Regions from separate parts of the Mesorhizobium robiniae genome, predicted to be linked through region 1. Evidence: riboswitches for the same ligand, from Rfam matches in the RefSeq annotation. Region 1 holds a riboswitch; each other region holds the start of a gene.

Region 1 (5,294 bases):
GTCTCGAGATTGTCTCCCAGCGACCCGAAATAGGTCGCCAACATGATCTTCAACTCGGGCACGGCTTTCGACAGTTGGCCGTAGGCGAATTGGAACGCAGCTCGTTCGTTCGGGTTCAGATCGAGCACAAGCGCTGGCTCATCAATCTGCACCCAGTCGGCTCCTGACAGACTTAGCCTCCGCAGGAGTTGCTCGTAGACAGGCAGAAGCCGTGGTAGGAGCGCGATGGGATTGAAACCTTCGGCAGGTGACTTCGCCAGCTTGAGGAAGGTTACCGGTCCAAGGATGACTGGGCGTGTGTAAATGCCGAGGGCTTTAGCCTCGAGGAAATAATCAACCGGTTTCGTGGACGAGAGGGCGAACGTCTGATCATCGTCGAGTTCGGGCACAATGTAGTGATAGTTGGTGTCAAACCATTTGGTCATTTCCATCGCGGTTAGGCTAGGTTCATGAGCCGCATGCTCGTGACCAGCGTGTCCACAATCCTCCGTTCGACCTTGGTTGCCGCGCGCCATGGCGAAGTAGATGTCGAGTGGGACCTCGCCGCTATTCCAGGCGTAACGGGATGGCACGGCGCCGACCATGGCTGCGGTGTCGAGCACATGGTCGTAGAGCGAGAAGTCGTTCGACGGGATTTTCGACACGCCGCGATCGTGCTGCTCTTCCCAGCTGGCGATGCGGAGCGCCTTCGCCGTTGTAAGAAGGTCGGCAGCACAAGATTTTCCGGCCCAGTAACTTTCAAGCGCGAACTTCAGTTCGCGCCGGCGACCGATACGCGGCACGCCGAGCGTTGCTACAGGAACTTGCTGAGAGACAGTCATGCCATACCCCGATGGTTGGGGCGTGGGGACCAGGAAGGCGCTGGTAGGCCGACAGGAACGTCGGGCTGCCGCGACCACCGAGACACCCCGCCCGTGGACATTGTTCGCCGTGGCAGGTCTCCTGGCTCGCGGGTCATAGCCTCTACCCGTCTTCCCGAGGCTGTTCGCCTCAGTGACATGAGTGGGATTGGCTCGCCGCTAACAGTTGCGGGGGCAGCGCCGGCATCGCACCGGCTTCCCTCTTAGCTCCGCTGCGGCAGTGCCGTACGGAGAACCACGACATTCAGACAATCGCAGCAGCACGCGCCTTTGTCAAACACCATATAAATAAATGTTTATGTCGTTATGTGAAATCCGTTCGGCGTTGTTCCCCTTAGGGTCGCGTGCGATGCGAGCAGCAGCGCGTTTCTATGCGAAAATGCCTTATCAGGTTCGGCATCCTGTTGCATTGTCGGCACATTGGCTACATGAGGATATTACCCCACCGCTGTAGGTGACCGATGGCTTGCCAGCCAAACGACAGTCGTGTTGTTCGAAGGGTGAACGGCGTTCCCGGCTCATAAGCTGAAGTTCACAGGTTCAAATCCTGTCCCCGCAACCAATTCTATCATAAATCAATTACCGCCTCGGTCTAACCGGGGCGGTTTTTTGTTCAAATGGCGCGCAATCACTGCGGCGCCAAAGGGCGTATCACTGCGCCGAGAAAGTCGCGCGAAACGTAAAAGCGAGCAAGTTAGCGCGGCTTGGCCCCGTGTAACGCGCAAGCATTGTCTCATTGTGGACGGTAACGGGTTGCTCATATTGGGCTAGGCAGGGCGGGCTAGGGAGTGCATGGGCCGACCGCGAAATCAGCGCCCGGCGACCCGCTCCCAAAGCGGACATGCGCAAGTATCTAGAATAGCGCGCTGACAAAAGCCGACATGGCCTGGCACCTTGGCCAATAGTCAGGCGCTTGCATGGTCCTAAGGTCCTACCCTCAGCAAACATTCTGCGTCTCGTGGAGATCCACATCGACATCTTTTACCTCTCGCCATTAGCGCAGGGCGGCCCACGTCCGCCCTGCCATCTTACCCGCGAGCAGCATCAACCCACACGCTGTTCGTCTGCCTGGATGTGTGTGCTCCGGGCTTGTAGTTAGGGTAGACCGAAAAACTGCATTGACCATCAAGAACGGCCCCTTGTTTCCTGTGAGTATCCGGTCAAAGTTCGAAAGACTTGTGGCTCAGGCGAATAATGACGCGGTAGCCTGACAAAAGGAGGAGAAGTCGTTGCTACTTGCAGAGTGCCTATGCGGATCGACCTTGGGGTCGTCGCGTTGATCGAGGACTCCGAACCTGTAGTCACGGCGGTCTTGTTGGCGCGTGGGCTCTGCGAGATCTACGACCGTATCGCCCAGGAAGGCGAGATCGTTCAACAAGGGGCTTCGATGCCACCGATCGCTCGAAGGGCGCTGGCCCGTCTGTCGCGGCATTGCCTGACCGAAGGAGTCGATGACTTGGGGTCGAGCATCCACCTGGTGATGGGGGCAGCGTCGCGGGCGATGGGGTTTTGGGGCATCCCCAGCTTCGCCGGAGACTTCAAGTACAGCGACGTGGAGTTGGTGGACGACGCCTCGGGCGTTCCGACCGCCGACTGCAGGGAACTGGCGCGGCTGGGCGGAAGCGAGTTCGATGCCATCGAAGACATCCATCATGAGCAGTTGAGGGTCGCGGTCCAGAGCTATCCGGCTGCTCAGCGGGATCGAGCTTACACCACCATCCGGGAATTCGTGGTGCGGCGGCCGGTTTGCAGTCTGGACGCCCTGCACAGGTTTATCACGAACGATCACCTGCACGGCGCGCGCGCGATCGCTGCCCTTTACCGGCCAATTCCTCAGACTGCGATGGCAAATGGCTCCGCCCGGCTGTGCGGACGTTGCGGGTCTCTGCTCTGGCCGACCAGTGATCCCGCGTTCCCCAATGGACGATGCAGAGTGCGTCGGTGCGCCATCCGTGGGGAAACGATCGTGGGCGACGGCATCGCTGATCCTTCGTTGTTTCGACTCGCCACGGGTGCCGTTCTGGCCTTCTGGGTGGGACCCGGGCTCGACGAGGTGGCGTTGCATGACCACCTCGCTGGCCAAGGCCGATCCGTTTCCCTCTACCCCATGTCCGATGCTGCGGACGTCGGGCTCGACGGGCTGGAGGTTGGTCTGGACGTGAAAAGCTACGCGAGCCCGCTCGTCCTCGGCGCTCGATTGTCCAGAGGTGTTGGGCGTCTCAGTATCTTCGGTCGGAAGATCATCGTCGTCCCAGACTACAAGGTGCGGCTGAACCCCCGCTACATCGACGATCTCCGAGCATCGTACGTAGGTGCAGAAGACTTGGAGTTCATGACGGTTGCCTCCGTCATCGAGGAATTCTCGGCATGAGAGCGCAGCCGAAGGACTTTGTGGGAGCCCTGGGGGCGCAATGGTTGTGCGCGGCCATGGACACCATCCTTGGGGCGAAGCATCTTCGCGATGCCCCAGCCTTGATGTCGGGCTTCGGCTCAGTGCTGGACAGCGCAACGCTTAAGGGCTTCGCGGAAGCGGCCACGGCCCTTCGTCTGCTCGGCGTCGTGGCTGCATCGGAGATTCAGCTGCGTCAGCTGGTCTACTCGGCGCTTAGCTGGGAGGAGGACCACCGCCACCTGCCCGATTACAGGGAGCCGCCGTACAGGATCGATGCATCAGATCCTCGGTTCCCGTTCCGCAGGCGAGTCCCGGACGACGACCCAGAACTGGTCGCGATGATGGCTGCGCTCAAGAACCCTTTGGCGTTTAGATCATGGTCGCTCACGGCGGCCGATCCGACACGATCTATGATAGTCGAGGTGGGTCCCTCAGGATCGAGCGAGAGGATCTCCGTTGATCTCGAAAGCTTCCTTCCAGATGCTCCGCCGCGTTTCGATTTCACCAGGGAGCCGCGTGGTGCCATCGAAGTACCGGTATCTGAACTGATCCTCGTGGCCGAGGAACTCGACGAGATGGATCGGCGGCAGCCGGGACGACCGCCCGGCAACTGGGCGGCCCGGATGCGCGAGGCGAATGGCGCTCTGAAGGTGGAGATGCTCTCACCCGATAGGGCCACTGGTCGCCTGGTCGCGAAGGACACCATTCGGCTAGACGGGCTGCGGCACCTGATCGGTCTCCCCGGCACCGGCAAGACCACGTTGATCGTGCTGTTGCTCATGTGGCTGAGCGCACGGGATTACCGCGTCGTCGTACTGCTGCCATCCATTGAGACATCGTTGAACCTGCTTGGCGACCTGCGCAAATACGGCGCTGATGTCGGTCTGCTGATGGGCCAATCGCCGCAGACGCGCATAGATCACGCTCGAAAACTTGCCGATCGCATTGGCGCAACCGAGACCAAAGGGTTCGGCGCAACGGCGGAGGGCGCGGAATTGTTGGCACTGAACTGCGCCTTGGGCGGCTTCGAACAGGATGCTCAACCAGAACGCGAGTTTCCTCACCTGTCGCCCCCGTGCACGTCCGTGCTTCAGCGCTCGGCCAGGGCGGATGGCTCGCTGCGACCAACTGAAACGGCCCATCTCTGTCCACTGTCGGCGCACTGTGGCCGCCTGAGAGCGCCGAGGGAACTTACCGATCACAACATCTGGTTGGGCCATGTACTATCGATGGACACCCGGATCAGCCCGCACTTCAGCGATGATCGGATTCGACATTTCGAAGCGGTGGCCATGAATTCCGATCTGGTCATGGTTGATGAGGCGGACGGAGCGCAAGCCGTCCTCGACCGCAAGGCCGTGGCGTCGCTCGATCTGACCGGCAGCGAGTCCAGTTACGAGCACGCGCTCAATCGAGATCTCTTCGTTCCGTTGTCGACCGGGCGAACCGACGTAGCGGCAGGCAGCATCCAGCAGTACGGTCGAGCAGCGTCCGACTTCCGCAGCTTGAATCACAGCCTGGTCGGGCACCTTCAGAACCTGAGGCTCCGAAGCGGAGTGGAGACGCCGCTATCGCGGTTCGAGGATACCTTCGTCACCGGCAACAACATCCTCACGGCCATCTTCAGCCCAGAGGACATTTCCATCCTGTCGGGCTCCCAACGCGAGAGCGAAGAAAGACGCTTCAACGCCATCCGGGCGTTCTGGGACGGCTGCATCCGCGCGGCCCTGATGCGCCGCACGGACGAGGACCAGGACGTCGACGGATACGGCTTCGATCCCGAGCGCATCGCCATCGACCTAGGCAGGAGCAAGGGCGAGGTGTCGGCGACCGCAACGGCCATAGCGGGGCTGACGCGCGACTGGATCTCGGAGCCGCTGGCTGCGCAGCGTGATCAGTACTTGGAGCAGGTACGCAGCGAATTCTTCAAGCTCGTCGAACCTGGCGCTCATCTGGGGCGTGACGAGGTCGTCGAGCTCTTCCGTTTTCTCGTCGGCGTGACCACCGTCGTCATGCAGTTTCTTGCGCTAATCCCTGCTCAG
Region 2 (5,294 bases), on a different contig from region 1:
GCGCTTTCAAGTCGCTGTTAGCGGCCGAAGAGGTTACGGTCGCTGCCGTGGACGGGCTTCTCGTCAGCCGGAACCGGATTCTGCGCCGAAGCAGAATTCTGAACCGAAGCCGTATACGAGCTGTCGACCGCAACCGCCGGCTGGTTGGCGCCGTTAGATCCAAAGTTGTCGCTACCGGCAAAAGCGCTGCCGGAGATGGCCAAAATGGCGGCGGTGGCAAGAATGATCTTTTTCATTTCTAGTACTCCAGATTTGTCAGATCCCTCGCGGCGGACTTGGCCGCCGCTGTCTGGGATCAGCTGTTAATGGTGGGATCAGCTGTTAATTGCCGAAAAGGTTACGGTCGGCGCCCTGGACAACGGGCTTTTCAGCGTGAGCCGGCTTCTGAATGGAAGCCGTGTAAGAGCTGTCGACCGCAGCAGTCGGCTGGTTGGCGCCGTTGGACCCATAATGGTCGCTCCCGGCAAAGGCGCTGCCGGTGATGGCCAAAACGGCGACGGCAGTAAGAGCAATCTTTTTCATTTTTGGTACTCCAGTATCTTAGTTTTCGGTCCGTCTAGCGGCGTGTCTTGGAAGGAATTCGCGTCGTTCGGACGACCCCTATCTGGGAAGGCCATCCGGCAGATTCCAATCACGAAGTTGTTCCGTGTGGACCAAGAATCTACACCTTGAAATTGTACCAGGTGCTTCTATCTGCATCGCTTTAGTTTTTGTTTTCAAACACTTAAGCCAAATTCACTATTAGCCCATTTGACGGATTGGCGGACCTGCGTTCACAGCGTCATGCACGCATTGTCAACAGAAACGAACCGTTCGGTTCGATTTTAATAGTGGCTAATAGTCACTTTTGGAAACTGTTAACCTTCTTTGCCTCCGCCGCGGGTCGGATTCGATGCCACGACCGCCAGCAATGGCCGCCGAAAAATGGGGTCCCAGCCCTGCTATTGCCAACCTGCAGGTTTGGCCGGCTGTGTCGCGCCGCATGGATACGATGTCGCTTTCATGCCGACAGTCGGCCGGCCGTCATGATTAGATCACGCCATCTCAGGTGCCGCTTGGTGACGACGAAGCGGAGAATTGGGAAGCCGGTCAGAACCCGGCGCTGCCCCCGCAACGGTGGTGGAGTTCAAGTCGCAACGGGAGACCACTGGGCCACAAGCCTGGGAAGGTGTCGCGACCGCCCGCAAGGACACTCCAGAGCCCGGAAACCAGCCCGAGGTGTTGAACTCGACTGATCGCGGTGGGCGGTCAAGAGGTGGATGATGCATGCCGGTTCTTCACTCGCCTGCGGCCGATCCTTCCTCCATCACCACCAGTTCAGTCCTTGGAGCGACGTGCGTCCACTTGGACGCACAAAGTACGCTCCAAGACTTTGAATCTGCGCATAGTGCTTTCCGAAAATCGATTCCGATTTTCGGGCCGATGCGACGAAAGCGAGGACAGGACATGGATGCGCGCAACGACATGCTGAGGCTCTTGCACGGCCGCAGGCAAGGCTTTTCGCTCGAACAGCCCTTCTACACCGATCCTGATTTCTTCAAGCTCGACATGGAGCTGATCTGGTATCGCGACTGGCTGTTCATCGGCCATGATTGCGAATTGCCGAAGCCGGGCAGCTATATCACCGCCCAGATCGGCGATTATCCGGTTGTGCTGGTCCGCGACCAGCAAGGCAAGATCAATGCCTTCCACAACTCCTGCCGGCATCGCGGCAGCCGCGTCTGCAATGCCGACAAGGGCACGGCGGCGAAGCTCGTCTGCCCTTATCACCAATGGACCTACGAGCTGGACGGCCGGCTTCTGTTCGCCCGCCAGATGGCGGACAGTTTCGACAAAAGCCAGTTCGGCCTGAAGCCGGTCGCTTGCGAGAGCGTCGGCGGCTACATCTTCATCTGCCTGGCCAAGGAGCCCGCCGATTTCGCGCCGATGCGCGCCATGATCGAACCTTACCTATTGCCGCACCGGCTGCGCGAGGCAAAGGTCGCCTTCGAATCGACCATCGTCGAGAAGGGCAACTGGAAGCTCGTCTGGGAAAACAACCGCGAGTGCTATCATTGCGCCGGCAATCATCCGGAACTGTGCAAGACATTCCCGGAAGCGCCGACCGTGACCGGCGTGCAGGGCGCCGACAGCGATCCGGAGATGCTGGCGCACTGGGCGATATGCGAGGCAGCGGGCCTGCCGAGCAAGTTCCGCATCGATCCGGCCGGACAGTACCGCGCCACCCGCGCGCCGCTGCTGCGCGACGCCGTCAGCTATACGATGACGGGAAGACGCGCCGTGAAGAAGAACCTTTCCGACAGCGTTTCCACGGACCGTATCGGCTCGCTGCTGCTCTATCACTATCCGACGACCTGGAACCACATCCTCGGCGATCATGCGGTCACCTTCCGCGTGCTGCCGATCAGCGCCACGGAAACCGCCGTGACGACCAAATGGCTGGTCCATAGGAACGCGGTCGAAGGCGTCGATTACGACCTTGCCGAACTCACCCATGTATGGACCGAGACCAACGACCAGGACCGCCGCATCGTCGAGGAAAACGCCTTCGGCATCCTGTCGCCGGCTTACGAGCCCGGCCCTTATTCGGAACTGCATGAGGGCGGCGTCATCCAGTTCGTCGAATGGTACGCCTCGTTTATCGGACCGCGCCTTGCCGAGGACGGCCGGCCGGCGCTGCGCAGCGTCGCCTGAAGAGAAACGTGAAGAGATGAACGCAATGACGGATCTCGGGCTCTACCGCCATCTCGACGATATGGCGCCCTGGAACGACAGGCTCCAGGTTCTGGAAGTGATCGGCGTCAGCGACGAGGCGCCTGACGTGAAGACCTTCACCTTCCGCTCCGACAACCAGACCTGGTTCCGCTACAGACCGGGGCAGTTCGTGACGCTGGAGCTGCCGACCGCCGACGGACCGCTAATGCGAACCTATACGCTGTCGTCCTCGCCGTCGCGGCCATTCTCGATCGCGGTGACGGTGAAGGCGCAGGCCGGCAGCGTCGGCACGCGCTGGATGTTCGACAATCTCAAGCCCGGCGTTCACGTGAAGGCCTATGGGCCGGCGGGCGACTTTTCGCTGCACAGCCATCCCGCGGCCAAATATCTGTTCATTTCGGCCGGCTCCGGCGTGACGCCGATGATGTCGATGCTGCGCTGGCTAAACGACTGCGCGCCCTGGACCGATGTCGGCTTCGTCAACTGCGCGCGAAAGCCCGAGGAGATCATCTTCCGCAAGGAACTCGAGCTGCTCGGCAGCCGCATGCCGGGCCTGACGCTCGGCTTCATGATCGAGGAGCGCTCCAGCCGCGAGGGCTGGTTCGGCCATATGGGCCGGATCGACGCGATACGGCTGCCGCTGCTGGCACCGGATTTTCGCGAGCGGGAAATCTTCTGCTGCGGCCCCGACCCGTTCATGCGCGCCGTGCGGCAGATGCTGGAGGCCGCCGGCTTCGACATGACCAACTATCATCAGGAAAGCTTTGCGGCTCCAGTGGTGGAGGAAATACCGGCCCCGTTCGGCTCGCCGGCAAAGGGTGGGCCGGCAGAGGGTGGGATCGAAGCCCCTACCGAGGCCGCAACACCGATCCGCTTTTCGCTTTCGGATATCGATGCCGACTGCGTTGCCGGCCAGACCGTGCTGCAGACGGCGCGCGCTTCGGGCGTGCGCATTCCGGCGGCCTGCGAGTTCGGCCTGTGTGGAACCTGCAAGGTGAAAAAGGTCTCAGGCACAGTCGAGATGAGCCACAATGGCGGCATCCTCGATCACGAGATCGACGACGGCTTCATTCTTGCCTGCTGTTCGAAGCCGCTGTCGGCGTTGGAAATCGAGGCCTGAAAGGCAGGCGCCCAGAGCGCGTCGCGTCTGACCGGCATCATGCGACGCATATCGTTATCGCAAAACCGCGGCACATTTTTGCGCGACATGCATCAGACCCCGTAGCGCTCGGTGCGGATGAGGCCTGCCGGAACGCCGGCATCGATCAGCGCCTGGGCGGCGGCCGACACGAAGGCATTCGAGCCGCAGACAAAGGCGAAACTTGGCGGTGCCGGAAGCCGCATCATCGATTGCTCTATCATCGCAACATCGACCCGCCGCGAATAGTCCGCCGGGCGGCGGGCGGCCTCGCGCGTCAGCGTCAGCACCAGATCGAAGCCGTCCCGGCTAGCGTGGAAATCGATCAGCTCGTCGCGAAAGATCACCTCGTCCCAGACCCGCGCGGAAAACAGCAACGCCGCGGGCACCGTCGATTTCCGCGCGGCACGATGACGGATCATCGCCATCAGCGGCACCACGCCCGACCCGCCGCCGACCAGCAGAAGCGGGCCGCCGTCGCTGTCGGACCAGACGAAGTGGCCGCCGAGCGGTCCGCGCAACTCGACCTCGTCGCCGACCGCAGCGACCTCGTGGAAGAAGGGCGAGACCTCGCCGTCATCGAGCTTTTCGATCGCCAGCTCGATCGTCTCGCCGGCTTCCGGCGCCGAGGCTATGGAGTAGGAGCGGCGCGCCTGGTAGCCGTCCGGCGCCGTCAGCCTGACATCGACATGCTGCCCGGCACGATAGGCGAAAGGCCGCGACGGCTGGAGGAAAAAGCTGGTGACGCGCGGCGTGCGCTTTTCGATGCTGGTGATGGTGACCGTCTGCCAGGGCGACTGCGCTGCCGGCCCGTCGCTCATGGATCGCTCGTATAGCGCTGCTCGCGCCACGGGTCGCCATAGATGTGATAGCCGCGCAACTCCCAGAAGCCAGGCTCGTCGCGCTCGGTGAACTGCAGCCCGTTCAGCCATTTGGCCGATTTCCAGAAATAGAGATGCGGAACCAGCAGCCGCGCCGGGCCGCCATGGTCCGGCGTGATCGGCTTACCTTCATAAAGCAGCGCCACCATCGCCTTGCCGCTGGTGAGGTCCTTCGTCGGCACGTTGGTGGTGTAGCCGTCGAACGACAGCGCCAGCGTGAAGCCGGTCGGCGGCTCGATGCCGGCATCCGCCAGAATATCGTCGACCAGCACACCCTGCCAGGCCGTGTCGAACTTGGTCCAAGCGGTGACGCAATGGATGTCGCGGGTCATCTTGCTCATGGGCAAGGCATTGAATTCGGCCCAATTCCACTTCTTGATCGGCCGCGGCCCGTGCTTGAGCGTGAACGACCACTCCTCGGTGCGCACACGCGGCGTCGGCCCGGCCGACAGCACCGGAAACCCTTGCTCGAGATACTGCCCCGGCGGAATGCGCGCATCCGCATCCGTCGGGGGCTTTCGTCCTGAAGAGAAGCCGCGGGTGACCATCGAGACAATCCG
Region 3 (5,294 bases), on a different contig from region 1:
TCGAGGGGGAGGGGGACGCCGCGCTCGAGAACCCCCAGTCCCGGTTGATAGTAGCCGGCTTTTGGCACGCTGACAGGTTCAGCGACCGCTACACTCGATCCGGCAAGACTTGCCAGCCTCTGCACCAGCGTCTTCATATTCTCCGGGCCGCCCTCGCGAAAATAGCCGAGCAGGCCGTCCAACTCCTCGCGGGGCAGCGTCGAGCCTTCGATCAGCCGCAAATCCTCGTCGTGGCTCTCGCCGGGTAGGAGCGCCAGCTTGATACCGCGATCTCGTGCGACAACGGCAAGCTGGTCGCAGCCATAGCGCCACCAGTCATAGCCGCCGAGGATACGAACCAGGACGACCTTGGCGTGCTGGGCGACGCTGTCGATCCAGAGGTCGACGGACATCGGATGGCGCAGGTCGCGCAGAGCCGCAAGCCGCATCGACGGCAGGCGATCCGCGTCCGCCTTCCACGCCGCCGCCAGCCCGGCCAGATCGCTGTCGGTGAAGGACAGCGCCACGACATCCGCAGGCGTCTGCCTGAGATCGACAGGCTCGGCAAGGTCGTCGAGCGAGGCGGATGTTGTGGTGAGGATGTGCATCGCGGCTCGTGCCTGAGGTCAGCCAGCGAGGATACGTTCGATGGCCGGGCGGTTCAGCCCTTTCAGGCCGATGACGACGAGGCGCGAGCGGCGGTCATCTTCAGCGGTCCAGGCGCGGTCGTAATAATGATTGACCCGCGGCCCGACAGCCTGCAGCAACAGCCGCATCGGCTTGCCGCCGACCTCGACGAAACCCTTGACGCGCAGCACATTTTCTTCCTCCGCCGCCGTGGCGACGCGCAAAGCCAGCTCATCGGGATTGGCGATCGACGGAATATCGATGACGAAGGAATCGAAGTCGTCGTGCTCGTGGTCGAGCTCGTCGTCGTGATGGGTCTTGCGGTTCTCGATGTCGTCCTCGACGGCGAGGCCGAGGCCGAGCAGCACAGATGGATCGACCTTACCCTGCGAGGCCGGCACGATCTTGACGGCGCGCGCGGCGTGCTCGCCGATGATGGCCTTGGCACGGGCCGAGCCGGCGGCGTCCATCAGGTCGCTCTTCGACAATATGATCAGGTCGGCGCAGGCGAGCTGATCCTCGAACACTTCCTCGACCGGATCGTCGTGGTCGAGCGTCTCGTCCTGCGCGCGCTGCGCCTGCAGGGCGTCCATGTCGTTGGCAACGCGGCCTTCGGCCAGCGCCGGTCCGTCGACCACGGCAATAACGCCGTCGACCGTCACCCGGCTTTTCACCGTCGGCCACTGGAAGGCTTGGACCAGCGGCTTGGGCAGAGCGAGGCCGGAGGTTTCGATCAGGATGTGGTCGACCTTCGGCGTCAGCGACAGGATCTGGTCGAGCGCCGGGACAAAGTCGTCTGCGACGGTGCAGCAGATGCAGCCATTGGCCAGTTCGACGATGTTTTCCTCGGGGCAGGTGTCGATGCCGCAGCCTTTCAGGATCTCGCCGTCGATGCCGATATCGCCGAACTCGTTGACGATGATAGCCAGCCGCTTACCCCCGGCGTTTTCGAGCAGATGGCGGATCAGCGTCGTCTTGCCGGCGCCGAGGAAGCCGGTGACGACGGTGCAGGGCACGCGGGAGACGGAAGTGGTCATGTCTGGTCCTTCAAAAGGTCGAGGGGAGGAATGCGGGCGACGAGGCCGCGCTTCAGGCAATCGGGGCGGCCGCGCCATGGAATGAGGCCATCGGTCGAGGTGGCGAAGAGCTTTGCGCCGGCGACGAGATCGGCGCCGCTGGTCGCGGTCAGGTCGCCGAAGACATAGCTCCAGCAGCCGTCGCGCAGGATCGCGGCGCTGAGGCGGCGCTTGCAGTTGCCGAGGCACTCGACGGTGCGGATACGAATATTTTCGCCTGATGCGGCGCGGCGCGTGTCCTCGGCAAGCAGTTCGCCGGCGCGGGGATGGCCGTCGGAGCCGGTCTCGTCGCGGCAGGAGGCGCAGACGATCACGGTGACGCCGGCCAAGGTATCACAATCGCCGGACGATACGTCCGCTGTCTCAGCTGGAAAACTGCTGTCGCGTTCCAAATCAGGCTCCTTGCCCGGAAAACCCGCCAGGCGATCGGATTCTTTAAGTCCTAGACGGCAGGTCTCCTGGCTCGCGGGTCATCGCCTTGGTGCCACCTTCCCGGGACCGTCCCAGTGGTTTTCGGCCTTGGCTCGTCGCTTACAGTTGCGGGGACAGCCGCGGATTTGAAATCGAGATTTCGCACCGCATTCCCTCTTGGCTCCTCCCTTTGCCGAGAGGAGACCGTCTGAACCGGATTTAGGCTTGTGTATGCAGGCGTGTCAACGCGTGTCTACGACGCGATGATGTCGGCCAACGCCGGACCTAGATCGCCTGCGGGCGTGACTTCAATCTGTTCCAGGCCGAGCCAGCCCTGCATCTGCTTCAATTCCTCGACCAGCGCGGCCGCTGTTTCGGCCGGTGCGCCGGGTTCGGCATAGGCCGCATGGACGCGCAGCACGCCGGCGGGGCGGTCGGCCTTGAGGTCGACGCGCGCCACGATCCTCTCGCCGAGCAGGAACGGCAGCACATAATAGCCGTATTGGCGCTTTTCGGCCGGGGTGTAGATCTCGATGCGATAGCGGAAGTCGAACAGCCTTTCCGTTCGGGAGCGCTCGAAGACAACGGGATCAAACGGAGCGAGCAACGCGCGCGCCTGGATCTTGCGCGGAAAACGGGCGTCCTTGTGAAGGTAAGCCGGCTTGCTCCAGCCTTCGACGCGCACCGGCAGCAATTCGCCCAACTCGACCAGTTCCTCCAGCCGGCCCTTCATGTCGGCCGGCGACAGGCGGAAATAGTCGCGCAGGTCGCCTGATGTCGCGATGCCATGGGCACGGGCGGAGATGCGCAACAATTCGCGATGCGCATCCTCAGGGGAGGGCACCGGCAGGTCGAGCACCGCCGGCGGTAGCGCCCGTTCGGGCAGATCGTAAAGCCGCTCGAAGCCACGACGCGATGCCGTGGTGATGCGGCCGGCCCAGAAAAGCCATTCGAAAGCGTGCTTGGCATCGCTCCAACCCCACCAGCCGCCGTTTCCCTTTTGGCCTTCGAGGGCGGAAGCAGCGATCGGGCCGCGCCCGACGACCTCGCGATAAATCTCTTCAATGTAGGCGGCACGCTCGTGGCCCCACTTCGCCAGCCCGTTATACATTTCCTCGCCGCGCTCGGCCCGCTGCATGCGCCAGCGCATCAGCGGATAGGTTTCGACCGGCAGAAAGGAGGCTTCGTGCGCCCAATATTCGAAAACCAGGCGCTTGCGTGTCACGGCGGCATTGTCGAGCAGTGCCAGCGGGTAGGGGCCGAGGCGTGAATAGAGCGGCATGTAGTGAGCGCGCACCACCGCGCTGACGGAATCGATCTGCAACAGGCCGGTGCGGGCAAGCACCCGGGTCAGATGGCGGCGATCCGGCGTGCCGTTAGGCCGAGGGTCGGTGAAACCCTGGGCGGCGAGCGCGATGCGCCGGGCTGCGGCGAGTGAGATTTTTTCCTTCATGCAGGCGAGGCCCTGAGGGTGTTTCGAACGAGAAGCGACCAATGATTCCGCGCTATGCTAGCAGGGTTTTGGCGGGATATATGTCAGGAGAGAAAAGTGGAGTAAAAAGTGAAGGAAATCAAACAGGAGCGGATCGGACCAGTTTATCCGGATATGCCGTCCAGCACCGTGTTTTGAACAAGGTTTGACTTGCTTCGCCGAAAGCCCTGCGCTAACCCTCGCCGCGTTGCAGCATAGAGCCCCCTAAAACGGTTCAGTGGTTAAACTGTCACGCTTCCGCAAGTGGGTCCGGTGCTGTAATCAGAGTGGATTGGCCGCTAACGGAAAGCCGCAGCATGAACGCATTGTTGAGTTCGTACCTGCCCATCGTCCTGTTCATCGGCGTGGCGCTGGTCGTCGGCCTGGCGCTGCTTGCCGCACCCTTCCTGGTGGCCTACCGCAACCCAGATCCGGAAAAGCTTTCCGCCTATGAGTGCGGTTTCAACTCGTTCGACGACGCCCGCATGAAGTTCGACATCCGCTTCTACCTGGTGTCGATCCTGTTCATCATCTTCGATCTGGAAGTGGCCTTCCTGTTCCCGTGGGCGGTGTCTTTCAGCCAGATCGGCATGCTCGGGTTCTGGTCGATGATGGTGTTTCTGGCGGTGCTGACCATCGGCTTTGCCTATGAATGGAAGAAAGGAGCGCTGGAATGGGATTGAGCGACAATTCCGGCACGCTCGTCGCGCCGAAGCCAAAAGGCATTCTCGACCCCAGCACCGGAAAGCCGGTGGGGGCGAATGATCCTTTCTTCCTCGAGATCAACAACGAGCTGGCCGACAAGGGTTTTCTTGTCACCTCGACCGAGGCGCTGATCACCTGGGCCCGCAGCGGCTCGCTGATGTTCATGACCTTTGGCCTCGCCTGCTGCGCGGTCGAGATGATCCATACCTCGATGCCGCGCTATGACAGCGAGCGCTTCGGCGTCGCACCGCGCGCGTCGCCGCGCCAGTCCGACATCATGATCGTTGCCGGTACGCTGACCAACAAGATGGCGCCGGCGCTGCGCAAGGTCTACGACCAGATGCCGGAGCCGCGATACGTCATCTCGATGGGCTCCTGCGCCAATGGCGGCGGCTACTACCACTATTCCTATTCGGTGGTGCGCGGCTGCGACCGCGTCGTGCCGGTCGACATCTACGTGCCCGGCTGTCCGCCGAGCGCTGAGGCGCTTCTCTACGGCATCCTTCTGTTGCAAAAGAAGATCCGCCGCACCGGCACGATCGAGCGGTGAGCGGGATGATGAGCCTGTCGTTGAATGAACTCTCGACCTATCTCGGCGAGAAGCTGAGCGGCCGGATAAGCGATGCGGTGTTTGCCTATGGCGAACTCACCATCTCTGTCGAGCCGCACGATCTGATCGAGGTGGTGACCTTCCTGCGCGACGATAAAAACTGCCAGTTCATTTCGATCATCGATGTCTGTGGCGCCGATTATCCGTCGCGGGCCAAGCGCTTTGACGTTGTCTATCATCTGCTGTCGCCGAAGCAGAATATTCGCATCCGCATCAAGGTCCAGGCCGACGAGGAGACCGTGGTGCCGTCGATCACCGGCGTTTATCCCGGCGCCGACTGGTTCGAGCGCGAAACCTACGATCTCTATGGCGTGCTGTTCTCGGGCCATCCCGATCTCAGGCGGATTCTGACCGATTACGGCTTCGAGGGTCATCCGCTGCGCAAGGATTTCCCGCTGACCGGTTTCGTCGAGGT
Region 4 (5,294 bases), on a different contig from region 1:
GTTCTGGTGGAGGCATGGCAAACCGGCTCGGCACATCGTCGACAGAGCGGTTCGCAAGTCTTCAAATACTTGACTCTGTCAAGTAAATGATTGATCTTGTGCAAGCAGGAGGAATGCCATGACGATTCATCATCAACCCGGCAAGGAGCGGATCGATGCGGTGCGGGGCTTCAACCGCTTCTACACCCGCCAGATCGGCTTGCTCGACGAAGGATGGCTGAAAAGCGCCTTCTCGCTGACCGAGGCTCGTGTGCTCTATGAACTGGCGCATCGCGACGGCCTGACCGCCACCGATCTTGCGCGCGATCTCGGTCTCGATGCCGGCTATCTCAGCCGGTTGCTGAAAAAGTTTCAGGAGCGCGGCCTTGTGGAGCGCGCTGCGACGGAAGCCGATGCGCGGCGCTCGTCGATCGCGCTGACGCCGGCGGGGAGGGCTGCCTTCGCGCCGCTGAACCAGGGTTCGCACGATCAGGTCGCGGCCTTGCTCGACCGGCTCCCCGATCCGGAGCAGGACAGGCTGGTCAAGGCGATGCAGACGGTGCAGCGCCTGCTGGGCGAGAGTGAAGGGCCCAAAATTCCCTACATGCTGCGGCCTTTGCAGGTCGGCGACATCGGCTGGATCATTCATCGCCAGGGCCTGCTCTACGCGCAGGAATATGGCTGGGACGAAACCTATGAGGCGCTGGTCGCCGAAATCCTCGGCGCCTTCGTCAAATCCTTCGATCCGAAATGGGAACGCAGCTGGATCGCCGAGCGGGAGGGGGAAGTCGTTGGCTCGGTCTTTGTCGTGCGCCAGTCGGACACGGTGGCGAAGCTGCGCCTGCTCTATGTCGAGCCCTCGGCGCGCGGTCTCGGTATCGGCAAGCGACTGGTCAAGGAATGCATCGGCTTTGCCCGTGCGAAGGGATACAAGACGCTGACATTGTGGACCAACGACATTCTCGTCTCGGCGCGCCGCATCTATGAGGCGGCGGGCTTCAAGCTTGCCGAGGAAGAGCGCCACCATTCCTTCGGCAAGGATCTGGTCGGCCAGAACTGGAACCTGGAGCTGTAGCAGCACTTCCTACGCTTCGGCGTCGGCCTGCGGCCGCCCGCCTCACCCTTTGACCGGTATCCAGATTTCCAGCCCGCCATTGCCGCTGCGCGGATCGAATTCGGGGCCGTAGCGCTCGAATTCGGGCGCATCGGCAATCTCGTGCCCGGAGGCCGGCAGCCATTTGTTCCAGATCGTGTTGACCGTGCGGCGGATGGTCGAGATGTGGTCACGATGGGCGAACACGGCGTATTTCTGCGCCGGCACGCGCACGCGCGAAAACTCCCTCGGCAGGTCCGAAAAATCGGACACCTCGACGCCGGCGATGTAGTCGAAATTGCCGGTGTCGTCGCCGTTGACGCAGACGCCATAGGCGACGTCGCCGATCTCGCCTGGAATGTTGCCGATATAGGGGCCAAACCGCTGCCACTGCATCGGGATGCCGGCGCTGGTTTCGCAGCTATAGCGTTCGCCGAGACCGGCGATGAGAAACGGCCGGCTGGTCTCAAAACGCGGCGGGTCGAGATCGGTGAGGACGGACTGGTTCATCAGGATCGGCTCCACGAGATCGAGGTTGTCGAGCGAGCCTTGCGCGCGCACCAGTTCCGGCGTGGTGCCGAATTGGTCGCGGAAGGCACGGGTGAAGGCCTCATGCGAAGCGTAGCCGGTGTCGAGCGCGAGCGAGAGGATGTCGGGTGCACCGGCGGCGAGCTTGCGCGCCGCTTCGGTCAGCCGGCGAGAACGCATGTAGCCCATCACCGAACGGCCGGTCGCCGCACCGAATGCCCGCGTCACGTGAAAACGCGACACCCCGCTGCTCTTGGCGACATCGTCGAGCGAGACGGATTCCGGCAGATGGCTTTCGACGAACCACAGCGCTTTCTCGGTCGGATTCATTTGGCTCCTTGCATGGGCCAGTCTTCACATTGGCAAAGTCTTCGCGTCGGCAGGTCATCGTGCCGTTTCCTGGAGCTCGCAGTTTGATCGAAATTGCGCATTGCGCAAATCGCGAGCGACGGCGGCCGGCAGTCGAAGGCGTCAGGCGAAAGAGCTTGACAGGAGCAGGCAACGTCTAGATAGTAACGTTATTACATAACGGCGGCCCATATGACTCCCTCTGACAAGATCCTAGCTCTCGTGGCTTTCCGAGCCCCGGAAATTTATTGCGCTGTGATTGGCGGGAAATTAGGGTGGGCGACTGATGGTCCCCGAGTCGAAAGGCGAGGGGTGAAAAGGGAACGCGGTGAGATCTTCGGATCGAGGCCGTGGCTGCCCCCGCAACTGTAAGCGGTTAGCAAGATCCGAAATGCCACTGGCCGGCAAGGCTGGGAAGGCAGGATGGCGCAAAGACCCGCGAGCCAGGAGACCTGCCATCGGCTTGAGTTGACCGGACGGGGTGTGCCGGGAGGAGACGTGGACATCGGTCTTGTCGGCCGGTCGGTCCAGCTTCCTTCCGTCGCCATTGAGAAAGTGACGGTAAGTTGGACGCCTCCCAGCCTCTTCTTGAAGCGCGCGAACTGAGCGCGACGGCGGATAGTCGGCGCCTGGTCAGCGCGGTGAGCCTTTCGGTGGCGGCGGGCGACCGCCTCGCCATCATCGGCCCCAACGGCGCCGGCAAGACGACGCTGTTGCGCATGCTATGCGGTACGCTGCGGCCAAGCGCGGGAGAGGTGAGATTTTCCGGCCGCCGGCTGGAGACGTTCTCGGCCGCCGAGCGGGCGCTGCACATGGCGGTCGTCGGCCAGACCGATCAGCCCGATCCGCGGCTTGCCGTGATCGACTACGTCGAGCTTGGGCGCGTCCCGCATGCCGGTTTGCGCCGGAGGAGCGAGCAACGCGACATCGTCGTCGAAGCGCTTCGTAGAACCGGCCTGCTGCCGCTGGTCGGCCGCACGATCGGCTCGCTGTCCGGTGGCGAGCGGCAGCGCGCCCAACTGGCACGCGCCATCGCCCAGGAGCCTAAAATCCTGTTCCTCGATGAACCGACCAATCACCTCGATCCGCGCGCCCGCAGCGAACTTCTCGAACTCGTATCGCAGTTTGGCATGACCGTCGTGGCGGTGCTTCACGATCTGTCGCTGGTCACGCCATTCGCCACCAGAGTGGCGGTGATGAATGAGGCCCGCCTGCAGGCACTCGCCGGTCCGCGCGAGGCGCTAACCAAGCAGTTGATCCGCGAGATTTTCGGCGTCGATGTGCTTCGGCTGCGCCATCCCACCGAAGACCGCGAACTCACGGTCTTCGAAGTTCCAAACCGCGCCTATTCCGATTTAACCAAGGAGCAACATCCGTGAAACGCCTCGCACTGTCTTTTGCTTCCCTTCTGCTTGCCCAGACCGCCTTGGCTTTTCCGGTAACCGCCTTTGCTTTCCCGGTAACCGTTGACAGCTGCGGCACGCCGCTGACTTTCGACGCCGCGCCGAAGCGCGCCGTCATCCAGGATCTGAACATGGCCGAGATGGCTTTCGCGCTGGGGCTGCAACCGTCGATCGTCGGCCTGACCGGCATCACCGGATGGTACAAGGTCGGTCCGGAATTCAAGGCCGAGCAGGGCTCGATCCCGGAACTCGCGCCAAAGTATCCGACACTCGAAAACCTCGTTGCCGTCGAGCCCGATTTCTTCTTCGCCGGCTGGTACTACGGCATGAAGCCGGGCGGCGAGGTGACGCCCGATACGCTGGCGCCGCACGGTATCAAGACGCTGGTGCTGACGGAAAGCTGCGTCCATCTCGACAACAACCGCCCCGCTGCCTCGATGGACTTGCTCTATGGCGACGTCGAGAAGCTGGGCAGGATTTTCGACAAGGAGGCCAAGGCGAAAAAACTTGTTTCGGACTGGAAAGCGCAACTCGCCGATATCACTGCAAAGGTCGGCGACCACAAGGGTACGCGGGTGTTTCTTTACGACTCTGGCGAAGACAAACCCTTTACGTCAGGCAAGTTCGCGATTCCCAGCGCCATGATCGCCGCTGCCGGCGGCGACAACATCATGGCCGATATGCAGACGAGCTGGGGCAACACGGATTGGGAAACGGTCGCCTCCCGTAATCCGCAATTCTTGGTCCTGCTCGACTACCAGGAGGGTGGCGGCTACAGGAAACTGCTCGATTTCCTCAAAGCCCATCCGGCGATGAAGGAGACCGATGCGGTCAAGAATGAACGCTTCGTAGCACTGCGCTATGCCGAACTGACGCCTGGGCCGGCCAATATCGAGGCGATCGGCAAGATCGCCAGGGCGATGCACCCGGAAGCTTTTTGAGCTTGCGCCACCGGGCGTTCGAATTGGCGATGGCAGCAGGAGCAGCAGCGATGGCCGCGCTTGCTCTGATGTCCATCGCTTATGGATCGACGGTGATCCCGCTGACAGACGTGGTTGCGGCGCTCGGACATGCGGCCGGACTGGACGGAGACATCGTGTCCGGTCCGATCGCCAAGATCGTCGTCGATCTCAGGCTGCCGCGCACGATCATGGCCATCTGTGTCGGCGCCGGGCTGGGCGTCATCGGCGCGTTGCTGCAGACGGTAACGCGCAACGACCTTGCCGACCCATTCCTGTTCGGCCTGTCTTCCGGTGCCGCGGCCGGCGCGGTTTCCGTCATCACCATTTTTGGCGACCATTTCGGCATCTGGACGTTGCCGCTCGCCGCCTTCACCGGGGGCATATTGGCCGCTGGCATCGTGCTTCTGCTGGTTTCCCGGGTGAGGGGGCAAGGGCCCGAACGGCTGATACTGGCCGGCCTTGCCGTCTCGTTCATGTTCACCGCCTTGACCAATTATCTCGTCTTTGCCGGGGACCAGCGCGCCGCGCACTCGGTGCTGTTCTGGACGATGGGCGGGCTCGGATTGGCGCGATGGGACAATGTCGGGCTGGCTGCTCTGGGCGCAGGCACCATCCTTGCCTATGCGCTGTGGAATCACCGCCGGCTCGACGCTTTCCTGGCCGGTGAAAATGCCGCCGAAACCCTCGGCGTCCCGGTTGCGCGGATGCGCAGGACGACATTTCTCGTCGCCGCATTCTCGACGGCGATCCTAGTCTCGGTCGCCGGCGTCATAGGTTTCGTCGGCCTGATGATCCCGCATCTGTCCAGGACCCTGGCCGGTCCGTTGCACCTGCGCCTGATTGCAAGCTGCGCCCTGTTCGGAGCGGTGCTGTTGCTGGCAAGCGACCTTCTGGCGCGCACGCTGCTGCCGCCGCAGGAGCTGCCGATCGGCATCATCACCAGTTCGGTCGGTGCTTTCTTCGTCGTCACGATGCTCATTC

What was found. Region 1 has a riboswitch for cobalamin ahead of metE (5-methyltetrahydropteroyltriglutamate--homocysteine S-methyltransferase). Riboswitches for the same ligand answer to the same signal wherever they lie in the genome.
Region 2: linked by a shared signal. The riboswitch ahead of ABID19_RS08405 (aromatic ring-hydroxylating oxygenase subunit alpha) and the one ahead of metE (5-methyltetrahydropteroyltriglutamate--homocysteine S-methyltransferase) in region 1 are both predicted to bind cobalamin.
Region 3: linked by a shared signal. The riboswitch ahead of ABID19_RS12315 (DUF1636 family protein) and the one ahead of metE (5-methyltetrahydropteroyltriglutamate--homocysteine S-methyltransferase) in region 1 are both predicted to bind cobalamin.
Region 4: linked by a shared signal. The riboswitch ahead of ABID19_RS26765 (ABC transporter ATP-binding protein) and the one ahead of metE (5-methyltetrahydropteroyltriglutamate--homocysteine S-methyltransferase) in region 1 are both predicted to bind cobalamin.

Annotation. Positions count from the first base shown of each region.
Region 1 covers NZ_JBEPMC010000018.1:71,093-76,386, forward strand. Annotated here, with positions in the region: gene metE (5-methyltetrahydropteroyltriglutamate--homocysteine S-methyltransferase) at 1-821, opposite strand, end outside; cobalamin riboswitch at 916-1,115, opposite strand; gene ABID19_RS32170 (restriction endonuclease-related protein) at 2,110-3,231, shown strand; gene ABID19_RS32175 (hypothetical protein) at 3,228-5,294, shown strand, end outside.
Region 2 covers NZ_JBEPMC010000003.1:62,134-67,427, forward strand. Annotated here, with positions in the region: gene ABID19_RS08395 (DUF680 domain-containing protein) at 18-236, opposite strand; gene ABID19_RS08400 (DUF680 domain-containing protein) at 322-522, opposite strand; cobalamin riboswitch at 1,030-1,231, shown strand; gene ABID19_RS08405 (aromatic ring-hydroxylating oxygenase subunit alpha) at 1,447-2,694, shown strand; gene ABID19_RS08410 (FAD-binding oxidoreductase) at 2,720-3,835, shown strand; gene ABID19_RS08415 (FAD-binding oxidoreductase) at 3,928-4,674, opposite strand; gene ABID19_RS08420 (molybdopterin-dependent oxidoreductase) at 4,671-5,282, opposite strand.
Region 3 covers NZ_JBEPMC010000004.1:87,734-93,027, forward strand. Annotated here, with positions in the region: gene cobN (cobaltochelatase subunit CobN) at 1-587, opposite strand, end outside; gene cobW (cobalamin biosynthesis protein CobW) at 606-1,643, opposite strand; gene ABID19_RS12315 (DUF1636 family protein) at 1,640-2,074, opposite strand; cobalamin riboswitch at 2,114-2,317, opposite strand; gene ABID19_RS12320 (winged helix-turn-helix domain-containing protein) at 2,347-3,546, opposite strand; gene ABID19_RS12325 (NADH-quinone oxidoreductase subunit A) at 3,882-4,247, shown strand; gene ABID19_RS12330 (NuoB/complex I 20 kDa subunit family protein) at 4,238-4,819, shown strand; gene ABID19_RS12335 (NADH-quinone oxidoreductase subunit C) at 4,828-5,294, shown strand, end outside.
Region 4 covers NZ_JBEPMC010000011.1:175,836-181,129, reverse strand. Annotated here, with positions in the region: gene ABID19_RS26775 (bifunctional helix-turn-helix transcriptional regulator/GNAT family N-acetyltransferase) at 119-1,054, shown strand; gene ABID19_RS26770 (AraC family transcriptional regulator) at 1,097-1,930, opposite strand; cobalamin riboswitch at 2,219-2,422, shown strand; gene ABID19_RS26765 (ABC transporter ATP-binding protein) at 2,515-3,327, shown strand; gene ABID19_RS26760 (ABC transporter substrate-binding protein) at 3,324-4,292, shown strand; gene ABID19_RS26755 (FecCD family ABC transporter permease) at 4,343-5,294, shown strand, end outside.